One region of the Streptomyces sp. NPDC002795 genome, then DNA from elsewhere that is predicted to be linked to it. Evidence: riboswitches for the same ligand, from Rfam matches in the RefSeq annotation. Region 1 holds a riboswitch; each other region holds the start of a gene.
What was found. A riboswitch is a leader RNA that binds a small molecule or an ion and turns the genes downstream of it on or off. The one in region 1 is predicted to bind cobalamin.
Positions count from the first base shown of each region.

Region 2: it holds a riboswitch for cobalamin, as region 1 does, so the genes downstream of both, ACFYWS_RS17615 (ABC transporter substrate-binding protein) here and ACFYWS_RS18595 (ABC transporter substrate-binding protein) in region 1, are expected to answer to the same signal.
Region 3: it holds a riboswitch for cobalamin, as region 1 does, so the genes downstream of both, ACFYWS_RS36990 (cobalamin biosynthesis protein) here and ACFYWS_RS18595 (ABC transporter substrate-binding protein) in region 1, are expected to answer to the same signal.

Region 1 covers NZ_JBIAQB010000005.1:541,644-544,908, reverse strand. Annotated here, with positions in the region: gene ACFYWS_RS18600 (FecCD family ABC transporter permease) at 1-242, opposite strand, end outside; gene ACFYWS_RS18595 (ABC transporter substrate-binding protein) at 293-1,351, opposite strand; cobalamin riboswitch at 1,381-1,523, opposite strand; gene ACFYWS_RS18590 (hypothetical protein) at 1,621-2,364, shown strand; gene ACFYWS_RS18585 (PepSY-associated TM helix domain-containing protein) at 2,510-3,265, shown strand, end outside.
Region 2 covers NZ_JBIAQB010000005.1:338,940-342,204, reverse strand. Annotated here, with positions in the region: gene ACFYWS_RS17620 (FecCD family ABC transporter permease) at 1-340, opposite strand, end outside; gene ACFYWS_RS17615 (ABC transporter substrate-binding protein) at 337-1,389, opposite strand; cobalamin riboswitch at 1,425-1,615, opposite strand; gene ACFYWS_RS17610 (GntR family transcriptional regulator) at 1,624-2,295, opposite strand; gene ACFYWS_RS17605 (CaiB/BaiF CoA transferase family protein) at 2,547-3,265, shown strand, end outside.
Region 3 covers NZ_JBIAQB010000017.1:62,851-66,115, forward strand. Annotated here, with positions in the region: gene ACFYWS_RS36980 (anion permease) at 1-741, shown strand, start outside; gene ACFYWS_RS36985 (hypothetical protein) at 764-985, shown strand; cobalamin riboswitch at 1,063-1,207, shown strand; gene ACFYWS_RS36990 (cobalamin biosynthesis protein) at 1,245-2,207, shown strand; gene ACFYWS_RS36995 (cobyric acid synthase) at 2,204-3,265, shown strand, end outside.

The DNA.
Region 1 (3,265 bases):
CCGGCCCCTGTCATGGCGCCGAGCAGGACGCGCGGCGCCCGCACGTCGAGCACGATCGTCTCCCGCGCCCGCGGCCAGTCCGCGTCCCCCCACCAGTCGGCGCCGAGCGCGTGCGTCACGATGTCCCACACCTGGCCGGGCGGCACATGCACCGAGCCGATGGCGAGCCCGGCCGTGAGCGAGACGACGAGCAGTGCGGTGAGCAGGATCAGGGTGGCGGTGAGCCGTGCCCCCTGGCCCATGTGTCGTTGCCGCACGCCGTCCGGTCGTTTGTCGATCGTGACGGACGCCGTCACGTGAAGCTCGCCGGGTGCAGCCCGCGCGCCAGGCCCTCCACCGCGTACGCCGACCGGACACCGACCAGGGTCGCGGTCAACGGCAGCACGACGAACCGCTTGTGCTTGATGGCGGGCACGTCCGCGAGCGCCGGCTGCGAGAGCAGGTACCGCTTCTTCTGCTCCACGTTCTTGTCGCCCTCGTAGTCGTAGATCGCGATGACCTCGGGCTTGCGGTCGACGACCTGCTCCCAGGAGACGTCCCCGAACACATCGTCCAGATCGGCGAAGACGTTGCGGCCGCCCGCCTGGCGGATCAGCTGCGTGCCCAGGCCCTTGCCACCGGCGGTGAAGGCGGACTTGTCGCCGCTGTCGTACACGAACACGGGGACCTCCGGCTCGCCCTTGACGGCGGCGCTCGCCTTGCCGACCCGACGACGGAGGTCGGAGACGAGGGCGTCGGCGCGGTCGGAGACCCCGAAGATCTTGCCCACGGTGTGTATCTCGGCGTAGGTGTCGCGCATCGTCACGTTCTTCTCGCCGCAGTACTCGCGGTTGAGGTACGTGTCGATGCCCGCGTCGGCGAACGCCTTGCGCGAGCGGCCCTCCTTCTCGTCGAACGCGCTGGAGTAGCCGCCGTAGACGAAGTCGGGTTCGGCTTCGAGGGCCTTCTCGAACGAAGGCGCTCTCGCGGACAGTTCGGGAATCGACTCGTAGTCCTTGCGCAGGCTCGGCAGGACTGCGGAGTCGGGGAAGGACGTTCCGACCATGCGGTCCTTCAGACCGAGGGAGAGCATGAGTTCGGCGGGGTGCTGATGGATGGTCAGCGCGCGCGACGGCGGTTTGTCGTACGTCGTCCTGACGCCGCAGTTGTCGATGGTGACGGGGAAGCCCTTGGCGGTCGACGACCGCGGGCCTTCGGCGCGCCCGGCGGCCGACCCGGACGGGCCGCAACCGGCGGCGGCGAGCACCGTCGCCGACAGTGCGGCGACGGCGGCCGCGACGCGCACGGCGAAGCGCCGTCGACGCACATGGAGAAAGGGAAGGGCATGGGGACGGTTCGGACCGTCGTACACGTGAAGCCTCCTGCGGAGTCCGCGCTCCTCGGAACAAGCCCGCGACGGGTCAGTGACCTGACTCCCGGGTAGCGCTGACTCGTGCTGCCCGGTCACAGTGGCGGGACCGTGCCGGATTCGCACCGGCTTCCTGTCTCCCGTCGCGGCGATGACCTGGCGATAGTACGCAGTGGCGGGCGAAAGGCAAAGGCCGGGCAAAAGTGGGCGGCGGTCAGGGAGTTGACCACCTACCGGTGATCACTGGGTCGCCGGTGCGAAGATGGGCCGCCATGACTACAGGCTGGGGTGCTCGCGCTGGACGGGCCGCGGTGTTCGCGGCCGTCTGTGTGCTGCTCACGGCACTCGCGCACACGTTGATGTCGGGTGACACGGTGCCTTGGTGGGTCCTGGCCGCCGGGTTCGTGACCATCGGTGGATCGGCGTGTGCGTCGGCCGGACGTGAGCGCGGGCTCCTGACCGTCGTGGGCCTGGCCGTGGCCGCGCAGGCGGCACTTCACCTCTCCTTCTCGTGGGCGCAGGTCCTCGCACACCCGGCGGCGTCGGGAGGCTCCGTCGCGGGCCGGTGGCTGGACCATGTGTTGTGCCGGACGGCCATGGAGCCCTCTGCCATGGGCGATATGCGCATGGACGCCATGCCGGCCGGCTCCATGAGCGACCTGAGCAACATGAGCGCCCTGGACGGCATGGGCGCCATGGGTGACATGCATGCGATGGGTTCGGCAGGTCATGACATGGGCGGCATGTCACCGTCCGGCATGCTCGCGGCCCACCTGCTGGCCGCCGTGTTGAGCGGCCTCTGGCTCGCGTACGGAGAGCGGGCCGCGCACCGCATCGCGAGGTCCGTGGTCGGTCGGCTCGTCGCGCCTCTGAGGCTCCCGTTCCGCCTTCCGACTCCACCCCACCGGCCGCGCGTCCAGATCCGCCGCACGCGGAGCGACCGTGCGCCGCGTGACCTCCTCCTCGCGTACACGATCACCTCCAGGGGCCCGCCCGCAGGGGACGCTGTCGCCTGACGACAGCCGGTTCACCCGAGGCTGCGCCGCACCCTCGGGCGTCGGCCGTGCGGCCGAGTCCCCATGCAACGCACCGGATCCGGATGCGCCCAGGCCCGAGCGGCCCGCGCCCTGATTCCGTGCTGCCCGAAACTGGAGGACCACGTTGTCCCTCACCTCCGAAACCTCCGAACCCTCAGACACATCCGATTCCTCCGATTCCTCCGACGCCTCCGACGCCTTTGAGCCGCGCTCCGCGGAAGAGAGCCGTCAGGGCCCGCCCGCCGCCCGGTCCGCCTGGGCGTCGCTGCGCCCGCTCGTGCTGCGGCTGCACTTCTACGCCGGGGTGTTCGTCGCCCCCTTCCTGCTCGTCGCCGCGGTCACGGGCCTGCTCTACGCGGGCTCGTTCCAGGCCGAGAAGATCGTGTACGCCCATGAACTGAACGTCCCCGTGGGGAAGTCCGAGCTGCCGATCGCCGATCAGGTCGCCGCCGCCCGCAAGGCCCACCCGGAAGGAGACATCAGTGCCGTGCGGCCTTCGCCCGAGGCCGGGGCGACGACCCGAGTCATGCTCTCCGGCGTCGCGGGAGTCGACGCCGACCACACGCTCGCGGTGTTCGTGAACCCGTACAACGGAGAGGTCCGCGGCGCCCTCGAACAGTACGGATCGACCGGCGCGCTGCCGCTGCGCACCTGGATCGACGAGCTCCACCGCGACCTCCACCTCGGTCAAGTGGGCCGTCTGTACAGCGAGTTCGCCGCCAGCTGGATGTGGGTGATCGCGGGCGGCGGCCTCGTTCTCTGGTTCGGTCGGCGCCGCTCCCGTCGCGCGATCCGCGGCGCGACCGGCCGCAGGCGCACCCTGTCGCTGCACGGATCGGTGGGTGTCTGGGCTGCGCTCGGGCTCTTCTTCCTGTCCGCG
Region 2 (3,265 bases), 200 kb from region 1:
CGAGCGGATTGCGCAGCAGCGCCTGAAGCACCGTGCCGCACACCGCGAGCCCCGCCCCGCACACCGCCGCGAGCAGCGTCCGCGGCAGCCGCAGATTCCATACGATGCCGTCCCGGATCGGCGAGAGATCCGAGGTCGCGAGGCCCATCCGGTCACCGACCGCGGCCCAGACGTCGCCGACCCGGATCTGCGCGGGACCGAGGGTGATGGCGAAGGCCACGGAGGCGCACAGCACGGCGATGGCGACCGCCCAGGCGAGCGTGGCGCGAACGGAGAACCGGGGCGAGGCCCGCGGCAAGGCCGCCGGTACCGCGTGAGCCGCGACCGTGCGGGCCGTCACCGCGAGAGCCCGAACTCGCGCAGCCCCGCGGCCACCCGCTCCACGCCCTCGACCGTCCGGATGGTCGGGTTCATGGCCTGCCCGCTCAGGCGCACGTACCGCTTCTTCTTCACGGCGGTCATGTGCTTGGTGACGGGGTTGGACTCAAGGAACCTGATCTTCTGCGCGGCCGACTCCGCGGACTGCGAGCGGCGCGTCAGATCGCCGATGACCAGCACATCTGGATCGCGGTCGGCGACGGTCTCCCAGTTGACCTGCGGCCACTCCGCGCGCGTGTCGTCGAAGACATTGCGCGCCCCGAGTTCCTTGGTGATGACGCCGGGGGCGCCGCAACAGCCCGCCATGTAGGGCGAGTCGGAGTTGGCGAACCAGTACAGGACGTCCACGCCATGCGCGTCGACCCCCGAAGTAGCCGTGCGCACCCGGGACTTGAGCCTGTCGATCAGCTTCTCGCCGCGCTCCTCCACGTCGAAGACGCGCGCCAGATCGCGGATCTCGCCGTACACGACGTCGAGCCCCAGGGTCTTGGTCCGCACGCCGTCCCCGTCGCCGTTGTCCTTGCCCGTGCAGTCGCTGGGGGAGAGGTACGTGGGCACGCCGAGCTTCTCGAACTCCGCGCGCGGCGCCACACCGCCCTTGCCGAGGGTGTACGTGAAGGAGGCGGCGGCGAAATCCGGTTCGGTGCCGAGGACCTTCTCGAACGACGGGTAGCGGTCGGCCAGGCGCGGCACCTTCGCGTTGGCCTTCGCCAGCTCCTCGGGGACCGGGTCGGTCCAGGTGCCGGTGCCGGCCATCCGGTCCTCCAGGCCGAGCGAGAGCATGATCTCGGCGGAGCCCTGGTCGAGGGCGACGGCCCGGCGTGGGGTGTGCTCGACCCGCACCTTCTTGCCGCAGTTGTCGAGCGTGACACCGCCGCCACCGGCGGCACCGTCCTCGGTGGCGGCGGTCGTGCCGCACCCGGTGAGCAGTAGGGTGAGCGCCAACAGCGGTGCGCATCGGCGGAGTTGACGTGCGAACAGCACGGAAGTTCCTTCGCGTCCAGGGCTCATACGCGGAGCCGGCCTACGGTCCGCCCCCACGCCACGCGGCACTGGAGGCCGCCAGCAGGTCTTCGGACTCGGGGTCGTCCGCGCGGAGCGCCTTCCCAGACCGATGTGCCGGCCCAGTGGCAGTGGCTCCGCCCGTCACCCTCACCGCTGCGCGTCAGTTCCGGGTTCACACCGGATTCCCTGACCCGTGTGCGTAGAAAAACACACAAAGGTACGACTGGCTCAGCGAAGCTATCACGCGGGTGTGAAGACCGCTTCCAGTTGGGGGCGCGTTCCGTCCCGGTGGTGGTCCATGAGGGAGACGAGCCGTTCGTGGTCCCGCACGCGGAGCGCCTCGACCATCTCCGCGTGCTCGTCGACGATCCGCTTCTGCGACGTCGGGTCGTGCAGGAGGTAGGCCCGGTAGCCGTCGCTCAGCTGCCAGACGCGGCGCAGCTCGGCGACGACGAGGTCCAGGCCCGACGCGGTGAACATGCGGAAGTGGAAGTCCGAGTTGAGGCGGGCCATGGCGGTGAGGTCGCCGCGGGCCGACGCCTCCGCGATCCGCTCGTTCACGGCGGAGAGTCGCTCCAGGGCGGAGGCCGAGAAGGGCGGCAGTCGACGCAGTACCTCTGCCTCCAGGACCCGCCGCATCAAATAGGTCTGCTCGAACTCGGCTGCGGTCAGTACCTTCACGCGGTATCCGACGTTGCGGACGTGATCGAGGACGCCTTCGCTGGCCAGCACCCGCAGCGCCTCGCGGACCGGTGCCCGGCTCACCCCGAGTCGCGCGGCCAGCGCCTCCTGCCGTACCGGGCTGCCCGGCGTCAGATCGCGCGCGAACAGCATCGCCCGCAACTCCTCCACCACCTGGGCCACCGCACCGGACACCGCGTCCAGACGTTCCGCCCCCGCCTGAGCCGTCACTGTTGCCTGCCTTCCCTCCGAGGGTTGTCGACTCTAACTCCCCTGTGCCGACTGGGGCATTGACATGATGCCGCACCGTGAGTCAGATTGCATCCAATCTTGCTCGGATGGATGTCCCGTTCAGTGGTGAACGCCCCGAAATGAAACCTGTTGATGGCTTCAATGCACGCCATCAGCGGCCGATTTCAGAGGAGGACTCGGCGATGGCGCCGAAGGAACCGGCAGAATCGGTAGACAATTCCGAAGCCGCAGTGGCGGCGGAGAGCGGCGGTGGATCTCCCGCGGGCCGGCCGCTCGACGGCGTCCGCGTCGTCGACATCACCTCGACACTGATGGGCCCGTACTGCACCCTGCTGCTCGCCCAGTGGGGCGCGGACGTCATCAAGATCGAGCCGCCCGCAGGCGACGTCGTCCGCTACATCGGCGACACCCGGGGCAATGGCATGGGCCCCGCCTTCCTCAACACCAACCGCGGAAAGCGCAGCGCCGCCCTCGACCTCAAGGCGCCCGGCGCGGCGCCCGTCCTCGCCGCCCTCGTGGACTCGGCCGACGTGCTCGTGCACAACCTCCGCCCCGCGGCCGCCCGCCGCCTCGGGCTCACGGCCGAGTCCGCCCTGGCCCGCAACCCGCGCCTCGTCCACTGCGCGTTCCGCGGCTTCGCCGCCGGCGGCCCCGACTCCGACCGGCCGGCCTACGACGACGTCATCCAGGCCGCCGGAGGCGTCGCCGCACTCCAGGGCGGCGACGGCGGCGCGGAGTACGTGCGGCAGGCCGCGGCCGACAAGACGGTCGGCGTGTACGGGGCCGCGGCCGTGCTCGCCGCGCTGCACGGGCGTCAGATCACCGGCCGGGGCCGCGCCGTCGAGGTCCCGATGCTGGAGACCATGGCCTCGTTCACCCTCCTCGAACAGCAGGGCGGCCGCGTCTTCGACCCGCCCACGGGCCCCACCGGCTACGCCCGCACCAGCTC
Region 3 (3,265 bases), on a different contig from region 1:
GCCTCCGCGGGCCTCGTCTCCCTCGCGCACGGCACGAACGACGCGCAGAAGACGATGGGCATCATCACCCTCGCCCTGATCACCGGCGGGGTCATCGCGCCGGACGCCGACCCGCCGATGTGGGTCATCGTCTCGGCCGGTGTCGCCATCGCGCTCGGCACCTACCTGGGCGGCTGGCGCATCATCCGCACCATGGGCAAGGGCCTCACCGAACTCGCGCCGCAGCAGGGCTTCGCCGCGCAGACCAGTGCGGCGACCGCGATCCTCGCCTCCTCGCACCTGGGCTTCTCGCTCTCCACCACGCAGGTCTGCTCCGGCGGTGTGATGGGCGCGGGCCTCGGCCGCAAGGGCGGCGTCGTCCGCTGGTCGACCGCCTCCCGGATGTTCATCGCGTGGGGTCTGACGCTGCCGGCCGCGGGCCTGGTGGGCGCGGGCGCCGAGTTCCTGACCAAGCAGGGCCCGTGGGGCATCGGTCTCACCGCCGCGCTGCTCGTGATCGGCTCCGGCATCATCTGGAAGCTGTCGCGCCGCAACTCCATCGACCACACCAACGTGACGGCGGACGAGCCGCACGCCGCCCCCGCCCAGGAGGCTCCGGGCGTCGTGACGACCGCGATCGCCTCGGTCACCCCGCCGCCGACGGGCACGGTCGAATCGGCCGAGTCCGAGGCGAAGATCTCCGACCGCCCGAAGGCCGGTGCGGTGAGCGACCCCGCGCGCCCCGCCGGCGCCACGCTGTAGTGCAGAAGGAAGCAGGGCAGGAATGAACATCGACTGGGCGGCCCTCGGCTCCGTCTTCGGCGTCTCTCTCGTGGTCACCGTGGCCCTCGTCGGCCTGTTCACCCTCGGCATCGTGGGCCTCTCCAAGCGGGAGTCGGCGGCGCGCGACGGTGGCTCGGCGGCGGCTCTGACGTCCGGGGCGTATGTCTGCTTCGCGCTGTGCGCGGCGGCCGTGGCCTACGGGATCTATCTGATCGTGGCCTGACAGGCAGTCATAGGTGAGCGGGGTGCGGGACGTGCGACGTCCCGCACCCCGCTTGCGTGATCAACAGCAAGTTGACGTGCCAACTCGGAGCGTGGTGGACTTCCCCCGCCATATACGGCAGCAGTTGAGGAAGCCGGTGCGAATCCGGCGCGGTCCCGCCACTGTGAACCCCCTGCATCACTCGGGGTGAGCCAGGAACTCTCGCTGCCGGTCTCTTCGAACCAGGGCGTGGACACCCTGAGTGAGGACACCTACCGCCATGTTCGCCCCGCGCGGCACTTGGCGGCACGAGCGCGTGTACGCGTGCGGTGCCGCCGCCGGAATCTTCGCCGACCTTCTTCTCGGCGATCCGCGCCGTGGGCATCCCGTCGCCGGATTCGGACGCGCCGCCTCGGCCGTCGAGCGCGGCCTGTGGCGGGACCACCGTGGCGCGGGCGCCCTGCACACCGCGGTGTGCGCCGGTGGCGCCGCCGCTCTCGCCGCTGCCGCCTCCCGTGCCGTACGCCGCTCCCCCGCCGCCACCGTCGCGCTGACGGCCGCCGTCACCTGGGCCGTCGTCGGCGGCACCTCGCTGGGCCGGGAGGCGCGGGCGGTCGGATCCGCGCTCGACGCCGGGGACGTGGAGCTCGCGCGGGAGCTGCTGCCCCGGCTGTGCGGCCGCGACCCGCAGGGGCTCGACGCCGACGGGATCGCCCGCGGCGTCGTCGAGTCCGTCGCGGAGAACACCTCCGACGCCGTCGTGGGCGCGCTCGTGTGGGGCGCGCTCGGCGGGGTGCCGGGCCTGGTCGCCTTCCGCGCCGTGAACACGCTCGACGCGATGGTCGGGCACAAGTCCGTGAAGTACCGGCGGTTCGGCTGGGCCTCGGCCCGCCTCGACGACGTGGCGGGCTGGCCGGGAGCGCGCCTCACCGGCGCCCTGGCGGTCCTCGCGGGCGGCAGGCCCCGGCAGGCGCTGGACGCGTGGCGTGCGGACGCGCGGCGCCATCCCAGCCCGAACGCGGGCGTCGTCGAGTCCTCCTTCGCGGGGGCGCTCGGGGTGCGGCTCGGCGGGACCTTGGCGTACGGCGGCCTGGTCGAGCACCGGCCGGTGCTGAACGCGCCGGGGCGCGCGGTCGAAGTGCGTGATGTGGATCGGGCCGTGCGCTTGTCACGGCGGGTGTCTCTGTTGGCGTTGGGAGTCTGTGTGGGTGCGCGACTGGTACGAGCACGGGGGCGGCGATGACCGGCGGAGGACTGCTCGTCGCCGGAACCACCTCCGACGCCGGGAAGAGTGTCGTCACCGCCGGGATCTGCCGGTGGCTGGTGCGCCAAGGCGTGAAGGTCGCGCCGTTCAAGGGGCAGAACATGTCCCTGAACTCGTTCGTGACCAGGGAGGGCGCCGAGATCGGGCGCGCGCAGGCCATGCAGGCGCAGGCCGCGCGGGCGGAGCCGAGCGCGCTCATGAACCCCGTCCTGCTCAAGCCCGGCAGCGACCGCAGCAGCCAGGTCGTCCTCATGGGCAAGCCCGTGGGCGAGCTGAGTGCGCGCGGCTACCACGGCGGTCGGCAGGCGGCGCTGCTCGACACCGTCGTGGGGTGCCTGGAGGAGCTGCGCGCCACCCATGACGCCGTGATCTGTGAGGGCGCCGGGTCGCCCGCCGAGATCAACCTGCGGCGCACCGACATCGTGAACATGGGGCTCGCGCGGGCCGCGCGGCTGCCGGTGCTCGTCGTCGGCGACATCGACCGGGGCGGTGTCTTCGCCTCGTTCTTCGGGACCACGGCGCTGCTCGCGCCGGAGGACCAGGAGCTGCTCGCCGGGTACCTCGTCAACAAGTTCCGCGGCGACGTGAGCCTGCTGGAGCCGGGGCTCGACATGCTCAAGTCCCTTACCGGGCGCGACACTTACGGTGTCCTGCCGTTCCAGCACGGTCTCGGCATCGACGAGGAGGACGGGCTCCGGGTATCCCTGCGGGGCTCCGTACGGGAGTCGGTCGTAGCGCCGCCCGTGGGCGAGGACGTGCTGCGGGTCGCCGTGTGCGCGGTCCCTCTGATGTCGAACTTCACCGATGTGGACGCGCTGGCCGCCGAGCCCGGTGTCGTCGTGCGGTTCGTGGACCGGGCCGAGGAGCTCGTCGACGCGGACCTGGTCGTGGTGCCGGGCACGCGCGGCACCGTGAAGGCGCTGGAGTGGCTGCGTGAGCGCGGGCTCGCGGACGCCCTCGCGCGGCGGGCCGCCGAGGGGCGGCCCGTGCTCGGTATCTGCGGTGGCTTCCAGCTGCTCGGCGAGACGATCGAGGAC